One region of the Shewanella mytili genome, then DNA from elsewhere that is predicted to be linked to it. Evidence: predicted binding sites of a transcription regulator. Region 1 holds the regulator's gene; the other holds the start of a gene.
What was found. The regulator NrdR, encoded in region 1, represses ribonucleotide reductase genes. The targets are predictions, from matches to a motif close to AAACACNANATNTNGTGTTT.

Region 1 (7,858 bases):
CCTCCCAGCAGATAGGCGGCGTGCTGGATGTGATTCGCGGCGTGGCTGACCAAACCAACTTACTGGCACTTAATGCGGCCATTGAAGCCGCCCGGGCAGGAGAGCACGGTCGCGGCTTTGCGGTGGTGGCCAGTGAGGTACGCACGTTGGCACAGCAAACCGCAGAATCCGCCAACACCATTAAAAGCATTATCGAGCAGTTACAAGTGGGTGCCCAAAGCACGGTGGCATTAATGCAGCAGTGCCAGCAACAGATGGAAACCGGCTTGCAGCAAAGCGCCCAAGCGGATGCCAGCATGGAGGATATCCGGCAACTGATTGTCACCGTGAGTCATAACAGCGAACAGATTGCCAGTGCCGCGGTAGAGCAGCAAAGCACCACGGAGCACATCTCGGAAAACCTGCAACAGATTGCCGCCATTACCGAAGAAAACTATCAGGGGATCAGCGGTTTTGTCAGCGCCAGCCAGCATCTTGAGCAGCTGGTGCATGCCCAGGATGCACTGGTGCAGCAGTTCCGTCACTAAGCTTTTTCCCCATCGGGTAGCCGTAGCCCCTTATTCCAGGGGCTTGATTCTATGTGTTTAATTTCCTGCGCTTAATGTTATGTGCTTGAGCTTTGTCGGCGGTGGCAGCTTGATGGCCCCGAGCCGGCAGCTTGGCAGTATCCCCACTTTTGTCTAGCCCTTCTTTTTTTGTTGTTTTTCCTCTCTGAAAACGGACCTTGTAATATCCGTCATCGGGGGTTGTCAGCCGGGTATTTATCAGTATGATACACACTAATGAAAATCATTATCATACTCATATAGATTATGTCTGGACATTTACGGCAGCGGATAAGTTTTCGTCTTCATCAGTGGCTGGGGCTTTGCAGTGCGATAGTGTTGTTAATCGTGGGGGCGAGTGGTGCCCTGCTGGCGCTGGAAAAGGACATTGTTGCGCTTTGGCCCACACCCGAGGTTGCCGTAAGTGGGCCATTGCTGCCCATGCCGGAACTGAATCACAAACTGGCCATGCCCGGCAAAGCCTTGCAGCGTATCTATTTGGAGCCTGAGCTTAATCAACCTGGCCGGGCGTTGTATCAGGACCGGCAAACCAAACAGCGGCAATGGCAGCTGTTTAATCCCTACACGGGGGAATTATTGGGGCCGCGGCCTGGTATCAGCGAATTTTTCGCCGATGTGATGGCATTGCACCGCTGGCTGCTGTTGCCCAATTCGGTGGGAAGTGTCATTACCGGCAGCGCTACAATCATGGCGTTTTTTTTGCTGATAACCGGTCTTTTGCGGCGGGCGCCAGACAAACTTGCCAGCATCAAGGACTGGTTATGGTGGAAGCGCGGCAGCCGGGGGCGGTTGGCATTGTGGCAGTTTCATGCCGTGCTGGGCACCTGGTTGTTCATCCCGATTGCCATCATGGTGCTTACCGGCCCCTGGTATGCCTTTAACTGGTATCGTGACGGCCTCAAGCAGTTGCTGGCTTCCCCCCAAGCGGCACTGGTAACGCCAAAACAGGCACCGGTTGCTGATGATGAGGCCCTTTGGCGTAATTTTCTGGCGGTGAAAGCGGACGGGCGCTATGCCCGCTGGTTTTTGCCAAGGGGAGAGAACGGCGTGGTGCGGGTTAGTTATCTAGCGCCGGATGCGCCCCATTCCCATGCGTTCTCCACCCTGACATTCGATGCAGCCGGTAACCTGTTGCAGCAGCGGCGCTACCATGAGCTGCAGGGGGGCGATTACCTGCTGGCCAACATGTATGCGTTGCATACGGGCAGTTATTTCGGCGCAGGCGGCCGGTGGCTGTGGGCGTTATCAGGGCTGGCGTTTGCATCCTTTGCCGTTACCGGCTTATGGCTGTTTTTCAGTCGCCGTGCCAGGCCTCGGGAGCAGGCATCAGGCAATGCTGATACCCTGATTGCCTATGCCAGCCAAAGCGGTACGGCCGCCGCCCACGGGCAGCAGTTGCAGCAATGGTTGCAATCCTGCGGTACCCAGGCCCATTTGCGGGCTATGACCCAAATACAACCGGAGGATTTTGCCGCTTACCGACAGGTACTGTTATTGGCGGCCACCTATGGCGAAGGGGATGCGCCGGATTCGGCGCTGGCATTTCAGCAGCGGCTGGCCACTGCGGCGGTGTCATACCATCAAGTCAATGTGGCAGTGCTGGCATTTGGCGACCGGCAATATCAGCAGTTTTGCGCGTTTGGTCATTGGCTGGCTCAGCGGTTTACGCAGCTGGGTGCGACTACCTTGTTGCCCCTGCAGGAGGTGGACCGGGGGGCAGAGCATACGTTGTCGCAGTGGCAGCAGTCACTGGCCAGAAAATTAATGCCGCAGCATGTGGCGCCAACGGTGCCTGCCACGTCAGCTTGGCAGCAAGCCACCTTGTTGCAACGCACTAGCCTCAATCCGGGCAGCGGACGGGAAATCCATCATCTGCTGCTGGATGTGAGTGGCGCCTGGCAGCCGGGGGATATCCTTGAAGTGTTGCCTTGCTGGGATGAGTGGCAAAGCCGGCAATATCTACAGGCATTAGGGCTCGATGGCGACGCCATGGTATGCATCCATGAAGGTGAAATGCCGTTATGGCAGGCGCAGGCCCATTATCTTGAAACCGCCCCGATGCATCGCGAAGAGGGCGTTGCCAACGGGGTGTCAGCCCAGCAATATGCGGATATGGCCCGGCCGTTGGCGCCACGCAGTTACTCCATTGCCAGTATGGCATCCCCTTTGGCGCTGATGGTGCGGCAGGTGATAAAAGCCGATGGCAACAGTGGCCGCGCATCAACCTTGTTGGCAACCGCGAAAGCGGGAAGCCACTGGCAAGTGCGAATAAAACCCCATGAGGATTTTCATCTGCCTGCCACTGACGTGCCGCTGATTTTGCTGGCCACAGGTACCGGCCTTGCGCCTTTTTTGGGCTTTTTACAGCAAAGGGCGCAGCAGCAGGCCAGGCAACCCCTATGGTTGTTGTTTGGTGAGCGCCATGCCGAGCAGGACAATTACTATGGTCGGGAATTGCAGCGCTTTGTGGATGACGGCATCATCACTCATCTTGATTTTGCCTGGTCGCGGGAGGCATCAGGGCCGCAGGCGCCGCAGCATGGCCCGTATGTTCAGGACTATTTGGTTGCCGGGCAGGCGCGGCTGCAGGAGTTTCTCCGTCGCGGCGCCCATATCTATGTGTGTGGCGCCATTAACGGTGTGGGGGCCGGGGTTACACAAACCCTGACCCGGCTGCTGGGCAAGGCGCAACTGCAGGCGTTACAGCAGCAGGGGCGTTACCATCGGGATCTTTATTGATGGCCGCGGTATTTGCGCCCCGGGCTTTTCTGGCCCAGCTATTGCTGCTAGGGTATAGCCAACTGTTGTCTGGCAGGTAAAAACCAGCATTTGCTGTTCGCAAAGTGAAACACAGTCATCATGCAATAGAGAGATTTTCATCACTCTATACGCTGGGATTGTGATGCCGAGCAGCGTAGAATACGCGCAACCCTACCGATAAGACTGTCCAGCTGGAGTAACCAATGCTGAAGAAGAATATGAACATCGCCGACTATGATGCGGAGCTGTTTCAGGCGATTGAAGAGGAAAACCGTCGCCAGGAAGAACACATTGAGCTGATCGCTTCCGAAAACTACACCAGCCCCCGGGTCATGCAGGCACAGGGCTCCCAGCTCACCAACAAATATGCCGAAGGTTATCCTGGCAAACGCTATTACGGTGGCTGCGAGTACGTGGACGTAGTGGAAAACCTGGCCATTGACCGTGCCAAGCAGCTGTTTGGTGCCACTTATGCCAATGTTCAGCCCCATTCAGGCTCTCAGGCCAACTACGCGGTTTACATGGCATTGCTCAAACCCGGCGATACCGTACTGGGGATGAACCTGGCCCACGGCGGCCACCTGACCCACGGCTCACCGGTCAACTTCTCCGGTAAATTGTTCAACATCATCCCCTACGGTGTGGATGATCACGGCAAGATTGATTACGTCGAGCTGGAAACCCTGGCCCTGACCCATAAACCGAAAATGATCATCGGTGGTTTCTCGGCTTACTCCGGCATTGTGGACTGGGCCAAATTGCGTGAAATCGCCGACAAGGTCGGTGCATTCCTGTTCGTGGACATGGCCCACGTGGCCGGTCTGGTTGCTGCCGGTGTGTACCCAAGCCCCATTCCTCATGCCCATGTGGTGACCACCACTACCCACAAAACCCTGGCGGGCCCTCGCGGCGGCTTGATTTTGTCGGCAGCGGATGACGAAGACCTGTACAAAAAGCTCAACTCCGCCGTGTTCCCTGGTAGCCAGGGCGGCCCGTTGATGCACGTGATTGCCGGTAAGGCCGTCGCCTTCAAAGAAGCGCTGGAACCTGAATTCACCGCTTATCAGCAGCAGGTTGTCACCAACGCCAAAGCGATGGTGTCCGTGTTCCTGGAACGGGGTTACAAGATTGTGTCCGGCGGTACCGATAACCACCTGATGCTGGTGGATCTCATCGGCCGCGAGCTGACCGGTAAAGAAGCCGACGCCGCCCTTGGCCGCGCCAATATCACCGTGAACAAAAACTCCGTACCTAACGACCCCCGTTCACCGTTTGTGACCTCTGGCATTCGTATCGGTACTCCGGCCATCACCCGTCGCGGTTTTAAAGAAGCCGAAGCCAAACAGCTGACCGGCTGGATTTGCGATGTGCTGGATAACGCCAATGATGATGGGGTGATTAACGCAGTAAAAGCCAAAGTGCTGGAACTGTGCGCTCGCTTCCCTGTTTACGGTTAACCTTTTCCGGTAGATCGATTAAACTGGCATGGCCGCTGCATTCAGCGGCCATTTTTGTTTCTGTTCCCCAATGGAACGGTGCCGTTAACTTGCGCAGGAGGCATGATGCATTGTCCGTTTTGCAGTGCGACCGATACCAAAGTGATTGACTCCCGGCTGGTGGCTGATGGTCATCAGGTGCGCCGTCGGCGCGAATGTACCCTGTGCCATGAACGTTTCACCACCTTTGAAAGTGCCGAGCTGGTAATGCCGCGGGTGATCAAGCGGGATGGCTCCCGTCAGCCGTTTGATGAAGACAAACTGCGTGGCGGCATGTTGCGGGCCGCGGAAAAACGCCCGGTATCCATTGATAAAATCGAAGAAGCAATCAACAAAATCAAGTCAGCGCTGCGGGCAACCGGCGAGCGGGAAGTCACCTCCGAGATGATTGGCAACCTGATGATGGACCAACTCATCGAGCTGGATAAAGTGGCCTATATCCGTTTTGCTTCCGTGTACCGTGCGTTTGAAGATGTCTCTGAGTTTGGCGAAGCCATCGCTAATTTGCAGAAGAAATAATATGTGGTCAACCACCGATATCGCCATGATGAGCCGGGCCGTTATGCTGGCGCGTCGCGGCCGCTACACCACCCGTCCCAACCCCAATGTGGGCTGCGTCATTGTTGACAACCAAGGCACCATTGTCGGCGAAGGCTGGCATCAGCGCGCCGGCGGCCCCCATGCCGAAGTGCACGCCTGGCGCATGGCCGGCGATAAAGCCCGTGGCGCCACCGCTTATGTCACGCTGGAGCCCTGCAGCCATTATGGCCGTACGCCACCGTGCGCCGCCGGTTTGATTGAAAAGGGGCTGCGACGGGTCGTGATTGCCATGACCGATCCCAACCCCCAGGTGGCTGGCCGTGGCATTGCCATGTTGCAGGCTGCCGGCATTGAGGTGAGCTGCGGATTGCTGGCGGCCGAGGCCCGGCAACTGAATCCCGGATTTTTGTCCCGCATGGAGCGCCAGCGGCCTTATGTCACGGTAAAACTGGCAGCCAGCCTTGACGGCAAGACCGCCCTAGCCAATGGCGAATCCAAATGGATTACCGGCGCCGCCGCCCGGCGTGATGTGCAGCGGCTGCGGGCATTGAGCTGCGCGGTGATCACCGGTATTGATACCGTGTTGGCGGATGACCCGTCCATGAATGTGCGTTATTCGGAGCTGGGCTATTTGCAGCAGCAACTGAGCGAAGAGGCGTTGATTCAGCCGATGCGGGTAGTGCTGGACAGCCGTTGCCGCCTGCCGCTGACCGCCAGGTTGTTACAGCTGCCGGGGCCGGTGTTGCTGGTCAGTTGCCAGCCATACAGCGCGGCATTCATGCAGGGATTGCCTGCACAGGTGACGTGTGTGCAGTTGCCCGGCGCCGATGGCCGGGTGGACCTGGCCGCCTTGCTGCAACATCTGGGGCAGCAGTGCAATAACGTGCTGGTGGAAGCCGGCGCCACCTTGTGCGGCGCATTTGTGGGTAGCATGCTGGCGGATGAACTCGTTTTATACCAAGCGCCAAAAATTCTAGGGGCCAGCGGCCGCAATCTGCTGCAGTTGCCGTTATATGAGCAGTTGTCGCAAATTCCGTCTTTGCAATTACTGGAACAACGAAAAGTCGGTGCCGATAATCGCCTGACGTTGAAAATAGGGGATTAATCATGTTTACCGGGATCATTGAAGCCGTGGGGCATTTGCGCCGTATTGAACGCCGGGGCGATGATATTCGCCTCACCGTGGACAGCGGCAAGCTGCGCCTTGATGATGTCCAATTGGGCGACAGTATTGCCACCAACGGCGTGTGCCTGACCGTTGTGGAGCGTTTAAGCGATGGTTATGTGGCGGATATCTCCGCTGAAACCGTATCGCTGACCGGCTTTGACCGTTATCAAGTGGGGCAGGCGGTGAATCTGGAAAAGGCGGTAACGCCTTCCACCCGGTTGGGAGGGCACATGGTGAGCGGCCATGTGGACGGACAGGCCAAGGTGCTGGAAGTCAGCGCCCGGGGCCAAGCTACCGAATACTGGCTGGAAGCCCCCCAGTCATTGGCCCGTTACATTGCCCACAAGGGCTCCATTGCCATCGACGGCGTAAGCCTTACGGTAAACCAGGTGGAGGGGGCACGTTTTCGGTTAACCATCGTGCCGCATACCTCCAGTGAAACCACCCTGCCGTTGCTGAAAGCAGGCGACTGGGTGAATCTGGAAGTGGATCAGATAGCCCGTTACCTGGAACGGCTGATGCAACAGGACGCCGTTGACAAACCGTCAGCCGGCGTGTCTTTTGAGCAACTGGCCCGGGCCGGTTTTATCCGCTGACAGCACGTATTTTTCCGCTCAGGTACTGAAGCCTGAGCGATAACAGGTTAAAATTCATCACACTTAATCGCTGCGTGGGTGTTTGCTGTTCAGGCAACAACGCGCAGAGCTGAATGTTGTACATGGGGTCGTATCATGGCGTTACATAGTATTGAAGAGATCGTTGAAGATTTCCGTCAGGGCAAAATGGTCATCCTGATGGATGATGAAGACCGGGAAAACGAAGGTGACATTATTATCGCCGCCGAAAAAATCACGCCGGAAGCGATTAACTTTATGGCGCGTTATGGCCGTGGCCTTATCTGTCTGACCTTGACCAAAGCCCGTTGCCAGCAGTTGCAGTTGCCACTGATGGTGCGGGATAACAGCGCGCCGTTTTCCACCAATTTCACCGTATCCATTGAAGCGGCAGAAGGGGTGACTACCGGCATCAGTGCCCATGACCGGGCGGTAACGGTACAAAAAGCCGTGGCCAAACATGCCACCCCTTCCGATGTGGTGCAGCCCGGACACATTTTCCCGCTGATGGCGCAAGATGGTGGCGTGCTGGTGCGTGCCGGCCATACAGAAGCCGGTTGCGATCTGGCCCGTCTGGCAGGGCTGGAGCCCGCCGCGGTGATCGTGGAAGTGCTCAATGAAGACGGCACCATGGCACGGCGTCCGCAACTGGAAGCCTTTGCCCAGGCTCACGGCATCAAGGTGGGCACCATTGCCGATTTGATTGAATACCGC
Region 2 (7,858 bases), on a different contig from region 1:
CGGCCCGCACCTGCATTACGAGTTTCATATCAACGGGCATCCGGTAAATCCCATGACCGCCAAAATCCCCATGGCAGGTCACTTGTCAGCGCAAGACAAACGCACCTTTGAAAAACTGGTGGCCATGCGCAAACGGGTCATGAACCTGGGGTAAGTGCACACCGGGGATACAAGGGCTGCCATTGGCGGCCCTTGTTACTTTCAGCCCCGGGATTTGTCAGGCACAACAAGGATTTGTTAGTCTGAGGTGATTGTGGACACATCACCGGAGGTTGCATGCGCCTGGCACTCTTACTGCTACTGTTATTGATACCCTGGCAGGGAATGGCGGCGGAGGCGCCTTCATCCTATGCCAAGCAAAGCCTTTACGATAAACCGCTGATGGAGCGTTACGTGCTCGATGAGCTCAAATCCCTGCGACAGGATCAGCAGTCATTGGAACAGCGCGTCATTCGTCAGATCACCGACCGGGAGCTGGCCGTGGCGGACAAATCCATGAATTACGCCAATGTCACCGTGACCTACTTCTTTTACCTGATTGCGGCTGCCGCTTCGCTCATTGCACTGGTTGGCTGGCAGTCATTGCGGGACATTCGGGTGAATACCCAGCGCATGGCTAACCAGAAGCTGGATGATATTGCTGAACGCTATGAGAAGAAGTTTCAGGAGATGGAACGGGAGTTGAAACGAAAATCCCGCATTATCAGTGAAAACAACAAAGAAATTGAGCGTATTAACGAAATTCATAACCTGTGGATCCGGGCGCAGCATTCACCGACACCGGAACAGAAAATCGATATTTACAATGAAATCCTCAAAATCCGCCCGGGGGATTTGGAAGCCCTGACCTATATGGCGGATGCCGCCATGGAAATGGATGAATACCACTGGGCACTGAGCATTTGCAATCGGGTACTGGAAGTGGACCCGCAAAATGCCAATGCACTGTATCAGCGGGCCTGTGCTTATAGCCGTCTGGGGGCAGAGGATCAGGCGATTTCCGATCTTACCCTGGCCATTGAACATAGCGCTTCATTATCGGAAGCCGCCAAGGACGAGAAGGATTTTGCCACGTTACACGGGGATAGCCGATTTGACAAAATCATTGCGGATGAAGCTAAATAGGCGGGCAGTTGCTGTTGCAATGTTTTCAGGAATGCAGGAATAACACAGGAGCGTGACCGTGTATAAGGTATTTGAGTTCACCTTGGGAAATCATCAGGTAAAAATCATGAATCACTGGCGTCAGGGTGCCAAGTTGTATATTGACGGGGAATGTCGCGATCAGGACTCAACGTTTTATGCCAATGGTAAACGGGCACTGCTTGGGGCCAATCTTGGCGAGCTTGGCCGGTTGGAAATCCATCCGCTCTCAACATTCATGTCGGTGGAAATGGATGGGTTTCTTGTGGACGGTCATGGAAAAACCCGGCAGGTGTACAGTTCACACAAGCGTTTAAGTTTAAAGGAAAAAAGATTACAAAGCGCAACGGTTGCCCGGTAATGGGGATATAAGGCTACGTTGCCTGCGGCCTGAGGGTCTCTTTATAAGGGTCACTGCCGGCATCGGCCAACAGCAGGTAGACCCGTAATTCAAATTCCAGTTGGTGATAATCCGGCGCCATGTGACAGCACAATTGGTAAAAGGCTTTGTTGTGCTGTTTTTCTTTCAGATGGGCCAGTTCATGGATCACCAGCATGCGTAAAAATGCTTCTGGTACTCGTTTCAGGCGGGAGGAAATCTGGATTTCATTTTTGCTTTTGAGGCGGTTACCCTGACGCCTTGGCACATAGCTGTGCAGCCCCAGCGCTTGATGGCTCAGGGTTATCTTGTCATCAAAACACACTTTGGCTAACGGGAGCGATTGGCGCAGATAGCGGCTTTTGAGCGCCATGGTGAAATCATACAACGCCCGGTCGGAGCGGATTTGGTGGGTCTTTGGATGGCGGCTTAGCAGCCAGGCGGATAACCGGCCCTGTTGCTGCAGCGCCGCAACCTGGGCGCGTACAGCATCACTGTAATGGGCCAGATAATCAATGCCCATCAGTCTTTGGCAAAACGTTTCTGGGTTAAATAGGCATAAGCGGCTTCAAACGCCGGTTGCTGGAATTTGCGCAGCTCCAGCACGGCAAAATCCACCAACGGCGGGTTGCGTTTATTCTGGGCACGGATGGCTTGGGGCGTGATCATCACCACCGGCGTATTACCCAACTGTATGGCGCTTTCCAGCTTGAAGCTGCTGGCACTGCCGGCTTGTTTGCCTTTGTATTCCCGGGCAATGACGGCCACTTCATCCACGTGGTAGTCTTCCAGCAGTTTATGGAAGGCAAAGTGAAATTCGCGGATGGCTTCCTGGCCTTCATGATCACTCAGGGTAAACGAGTGTCGGCGGCACTCGGGCACGTTGTAACTGTCGCCCTTGTAACTCACCATGCAGATTACCGCTTCGCTACCTTTTAACTCAACACCACAAACTCGCATAAATATCCTTGCATCCAGTAACGGCCATTGCCGTTTCATTCTTCAGATTCTTGATTGTCCGGCATTGCTGCCGGCGCAGGTTTACGGCGGATGGGGGCATCTCCCGCATCAACCGCAGTGAGAAAACGTTTATCCCGGGAGGGCGCCTTGCCTGGTTTTTTCGACGCTTTTTTCACCTGGGTGGCAGCTTTGGCACGAGGCTTAGGTTGCGACCAGATTTTGGGCGGGCGCAGCCCTGTAAACTTGGGTGCCAGTCCTTCCACTACCGTGCGGGGCAGTGACTGGCCCAAAAACGCTTCAATCCGAAGATAGGCTTCCCAGTCTTTAGGCCCCACCAGAGAGATGGCATCGCCTTTGGCACCAGCGCGGCCGGTACGGCCAATGCGGTGCACGTATTCTTCGGCGAATTTGGGCATGTCAAAGTTGATCACCAGCGACACATTAAGTAAATCCAGCCCCCTTGAGGCCACATCGGTGGTCACCAGGATTTGCTGCTGCCCGCGGCTGAATTGGTCCATTATCTGGTTGCGTGCGCTTTGTTTCAGGTCGCCGCTCAGTGCCAGTGCACTGTAACCTTGTTGCGTAAGCTTGGTGGCCAGCCGTTCAGTATCATCCCGGGTAGCGGTGAAAATAATCACCTGTTTGTGGGTTTCCTGTTGCAGCAGAGCTTGCAACAGTGCTTCTTTATGATCCAGATGATCACATAGATATACCCGCTGGCAGATGTCCTGATGAAGCTCGTGGCTGGAGCCGATGGCCACATGTTCCGGTTTGTTCAGCAACTCGGCGGCCAGTTCATGAATGTGTTCATGATCCAGTGTGGCCGAAAACATCAGGGTTTGACGGCGGCGGTGATCCGCTGCCCGATGAATGATGCGCAACTGGGCGGCAAAACCTAAATCCAGCATGCGATCCGCTTCATCCAAAATCAGCAGCTCCAGCCCGTTAAGGTAGAGGTGGCGTTGCAATAGGTGATCGGCAATTCGCCCGGGGGTTGCCACAATGAAATGGGGATTGCGCGCCAGGGCTTTGGCCTGATCGTTAAAGTTCTCCCCCCCCAGAATGCTGACGGCCTTGTATTGGGTGTTGGCCACCAGTAACCGCAGCTGACTGTATACCTGATTGGCCAGCTCCCGGGTGGGCAGCAAAATCAGCACTCTTGGGTCCTGTTTGCTGAGGGCTCGGGTGGACATCAGCCTTTGCAATGCCGGCAGTAAAAACGCCAGGGTTTTACCGGAGCCGGTTTTGGATGACGCCATCAGATCCCGTCCGGCCAAGGCAACGGGAATCGCACTGGCCTGGATTTCGGTAGGCTGGGTTATCCCAAGATGGTTCAGGGATTGCAGCAGGCGTTTATCCAACGAAAAATCGGAAAATTGCAAAGGTTGTCTCCATAAAATTCAGCGGGGGCATATTATAGCGATTTTTATGGTGTTGGGCAGTTTTACTGTCGTGATAACCGAGATTTTTCTTGGTCAGCCCCTAGGGCAGTGCTTGAGTTTGTCTCGATTTGCCCCATAGTATGCGATAGGGCTTGAGTCTTTAATCACCACCTGATGAACAGGAGCCAGACACAGATGCAAGATGCGTTACCCTCTATCGGTATTGCCTTGGGCAGTGGTGCTGCCAAAGGCTGGGCACATATTGGTGTGCTCAAAGGCTTGGCGCAAATGGGCATAGCGCCGGATAGGATTGCCGGATGCTCGGTGGGGGCGCTGGTGGGGGCCGCCTATGCCAATAACCGCCTGGAAGAGCTTGAAGAGTGGGTGTGCAGTTTCTCCAGCTGGGACGTTCTGGGGCTGATGGATATCAGCTGGCGCCGTGGCGGGCTTATCAGCGGCGACAAGGTGTTTGATGCCATTCAAAACCGTATTGGCGAGTTGCTGATTGAAGATCTGAAAAAACCGTTTATTGCCGTGGCTACGGATTTGTACTCCGGTCAGGAGGTCTGGTTTCGGCAGGGGGATTTGCGCCAGGCGGTGCGTGCTTCCTGCTCCATGCCGGGCTTCATGTCGCCGGTGAGGCAAGGGCATCGCTGGCTGGTGGATGGTGCGGTGGTCAATCCCATTCCGGTTTCCGTGGCCAGGGCCATGGGCTGCCAGTTGGTGATTGGGGTGGATTTGCATGGTTACCGCCGGGAAAAAATCCAGGTGTTGCCGGTGGACCTTAACAGCCAGAAAGCTGCCAGCGAGACAGTGGATGCCGACACGGTTGTCAAAACTTCTGCGCATAATGAGTCAGGCTTCATGGATTTGCTGGCCAAAGGAAAGGATTATATCGCCGGCCTCACCAACAAGTTTTCCCTTGGCAACAAAACCGAGCCGGGCATGCTGGCGGTGATGTCCCAGTCCATGGACATTCTGGAGCAGCGGCACAAAAGGGCGCGCTTGATTGGCGACCCGCCGGATATCTGCCTGATGCCCAAGGTGTCGGAAATCGGCACCATGGAGTTTCATCGGGCCAAGGAGGCCATTGCCGCCGGCGAAGATGCGGTCAAGCAGGCCGAGCCCCTGATCAAAGCGGCATTGGGATTGTAGTTGCCACCGGGGGAACACGGCTTGGGTGCGCATGTTTTTCAGCACTGGCTTCAAGCATTCGTCATGGCAGTGACGGCTTCATTTTCCGTTCATCTTGGCGGTGCATTATCGCTAACGGCCCATGGGGTCAAGTAGCAATTAGTTACAATCAGCGGGTTACAGCAAGAATTTTTGCCAAGTGACCGGTGCACTCTCATAACATGATCCAGATCAATATCCCCAACCCCGTTTTGTAGCCTAATCTTACCACATATAGTATTTGGTTAAAAAACTACCACTATATATAGTGATAACAAAACGGAGTGAAGATTATGCCAGTAGTGATTAAGAGGGATGGGTGCCGTACTCAGTTCGATGAAAGCAGAATTCGGGATGCGGTGCTGGCAGCCTCGACGCACTGTGGTATTAACGACGTCGACTATGCAGCAACCGTGGCTGCAGTGGTTTCTGCCGCGGTAAAAGACAAGGCGGAAGTCGTCATCCAGGAGCTGCAGGACAGGGTTGAAAACCTGCTGATGGATGGTCCGTATAAAGCTGTCGCCAGAGCCTACATTGAATACCGTCATGACCGGGACATCTGCCGGGAAACCGGTAGCAAACTGAGTCTGGAAATTCGCGGTCTGGTGGAACAGACCAACACCTCTTTGCTGAATGAAAACGCCAATAAAGACGGCAAAGTCATTCCTACCCAGCGTGATCTGCTGGCGGGGATTGTGGCCAAGCATTATGCCAAACATCATATTTTGCCCAAGGAAGTGGTTGAAGCTCACGACCGGGGTGAAATCCATTACCATGATTTGGACTACGCGCCATTTTTCCCCATGTTCAACTGCATGCTGATTGACTTGGGCGGCATGCTCAATCACGGCTTCAAGATGGGCAACGCCGAAATTGAAACCCCTCGCTCCATTTCAACTGCAACGGCGGTTACCGCACAGATTATTGCCCAGGTGGCCAGCCATATTTACGGCGGCACCACCATTAACCGCATTGATGAAGTGCTGGCACCTTTTGTGACCCACAGCTATGACAAGCATATGGAAGTGGCGCAAAAGTGGGGCATTGCAAACGCGGCCGCCTATGCCGAAGAGCGCACGGAAAAAGAGTGCCACGATGCATTCCAGTCGCTGGAATATGAAGTCAACACCCTGCACACCGCCAATGGCCAGACGCCTTTTGTCACGTTGGGCTTCGGGCTTGGCACCAGTTGGCAGTCACGGCTCATTCAGCAGTCCATTTTGAAAATCCGCATGGAAGGTTTGGGTAAAAACCATAAAACCGCCGTATTCCCCAAACTGGTTTTTGCCATTCGCGACGGTGTCAACCACAAGCCGGGTGACTGCAATTACGATGTAAAACAGCTGGCACTGCGCTGCTCCACATTGCGCATGTATCCGGATATCCTCAATTACGATGAAGTGGTGCGGGTGACCGGCTCTTTCAAAACGCCGATGGGTTGCCGCAGTTTCCTGGGAGCCTACGAGCAAGACGGCCAGTTGCAGCACGAAGGGCGCAACAACCTTGGGGTGGTAAGCCTTAACCTGCCGCGTATTGCACTGGAAGCCCAGGGTGATGAAAAAGCGTTTTATCAGCTGCTGGATAAACGGTTGGATGTGGCCCGCAAGGCGCTCGATAGCCGTATTGACCGGTTGAAAAACGTCAAGGCCCGGGTGGCACCCATTCTTTATATGGAGGGGGCCTGTGGCGTACGCCTGAAGGCGGATGACAACGTGGCGGACATCTTCAAAAACGGCCGGGCGTCCATTTCGCTGGGTTACATCGGTATTCATGAGGCCATCAATGCCCTGTATGGCACCGCTACCCATGTTTATGACAGCGAAACCCTGCGCCAGAAAGCCGTGGATATGGTGGCTTATCTCAAGGCGGCCACCGTACGCTGGAAAGAGGAAACCGGTTACGGTTTCAGCCTGTACGCCACCCCCAGCGAAAACCTGTGTAACCGTTTTGCCAAACTGGATGCCAAAACCTTCGGGTTGGTGCCCGGTGTTACCGACAAAGGCTATTACACCAACAGTTTCCATCTGGACGTGGAAAAATCGGTGAACCCTTACGATAAAATCGATTTTGAACAGCCTTACCCTGAAATCTCCAATGGCGGCTTTATTTGCTACGGCGAATATCCCAACATGCAGCATAACGTGGAAGCGCTGGAAAACGTGTGGGACTACAGCTACAGCCGGGTGCCGTACTATGGCACCAACACTCCCATTGACGAGTGTTACGATTGCGGTTTTACCGGCGAATTCAGCTGTACCAGCAAAGGCTTTGTCTGCCCGAAATGCGGTAACCACGATCCGGCGCGGGTATCGGTTATCCGCCGGGTATGCGGGTATCTTGGCAGTCCGGATGCGCGGCCGTTTAACCAGGGCAAACAGGAAGAAGTCAAACGTCGGGTAAAACATCTGTAAGTACAAAGCAAAGGTGCGCCACCAAGGCGCACCTGAGGGTAGCCTTATGAATTATCATCGTTATTATCAGGTAGATGTGGTAAATGGCCCCGGTACCCGCTGTACATTATTTGTCTCCGGTTGCGAACACCAGTGCCGTGGTTGTTATAACCAGTCTACTTGGGATCCCCGTTCCGGCCATCCATTTGATGAGCAGCTGGAAAATCAAATCATTCAGGATTTGAACGATACCCGCATTCACCGCCGGGGGTTGTCATTATCCGGTGGCGATCCGCTGTTTCCGGCCAATGTTCCGGCCATCCTGCAGTTGTTAAAACGGGTGCGCGCCGAGTGTCAGGGCAAGGATATCTGGTTGTGGACCGGATATAAGCTCAGCGAGCTGAGTCCCGCCCAGCGTGCCGTTTTACCCT

Region 2: a site for NrdR is predicted at 5,292-5,311, ahead of nrdD (anaerobic ribonucleoside-triphosphate reductase). Genes of this name have one in related genera too.

What each region holds. Positions count from the first base shown of each region.
Region 1 is NZ_JBKOUD010000001.1:148,994-156,851, forward strand. It holds gene ACIDEJ_RS00635 (methyl-accepting chemotaxis protein) at 1-527, shown strand, start outside; gene ACIDEJ_RS00640 (PepSY domain-containing protein) at 813-3,305, shown strand; gene glyA (serine hydroxymethyltransferase) at 3,530-4,783, shown strand; gene nrdR (transcriptional regulator NrdR) at 4,889-5,341, shown strand; gene ribD (bifunctional diaminohydroxyphosphoribosylaminopyrimidine deaminase/5-amino-6-(5-phosphoribosylamino)uracil reductase RibD) at 5,343-6,467, shown strand; gene ACIDEJ_RS00660 (riboflavin synthase) at 6,470-7,126, shown strand; gene ribBA (bifunctional 3,4-dihydroxy-2-butanone-4-phosphate synthase/GTP cyclohydrolase II) at 7,262-7,858, shown strand, end outside.
Region 2 is NZ_JBKOUD010000007.1:136,008-143,865, reverse strand. It holds gene ACIDEJ_RS09020 (peptidoglycan DD-metalloendopeptidase family protein) at 1-154, shown strand, start outside; gene ACIDEJ_RS09015 (TPR end-of-group domain-containing protein) at 277-1,125, shown strand; gene ACIDEJ_RS09010 (hypothetical protein) at 1,184-1,504, shown strand; gene ACIDEJ_RS09005 (M48 metallopeptidase family protein) at 1,518-2,048, opposite strand; gene ACIDEJ_RS09000 (DUF3010 family protein) at 2,045-2,482, opposite strand; gene ACIDEJ_RS08995 (DEAD/DEAH box helicase) at 2,518-3,864, opposite strand; gene rssA (patatin-like phospholipase RssA) at 4,060-5,019, shown strand; gene nrdD (anaerobic ribonucleoside-triphosphate reductase) at 5,331-7,448, shown strand; gene nrdG (anaerobic ribonucleoside-triphosphate reductase-activating protein) at 7,495-7,858, shown strand, end outside.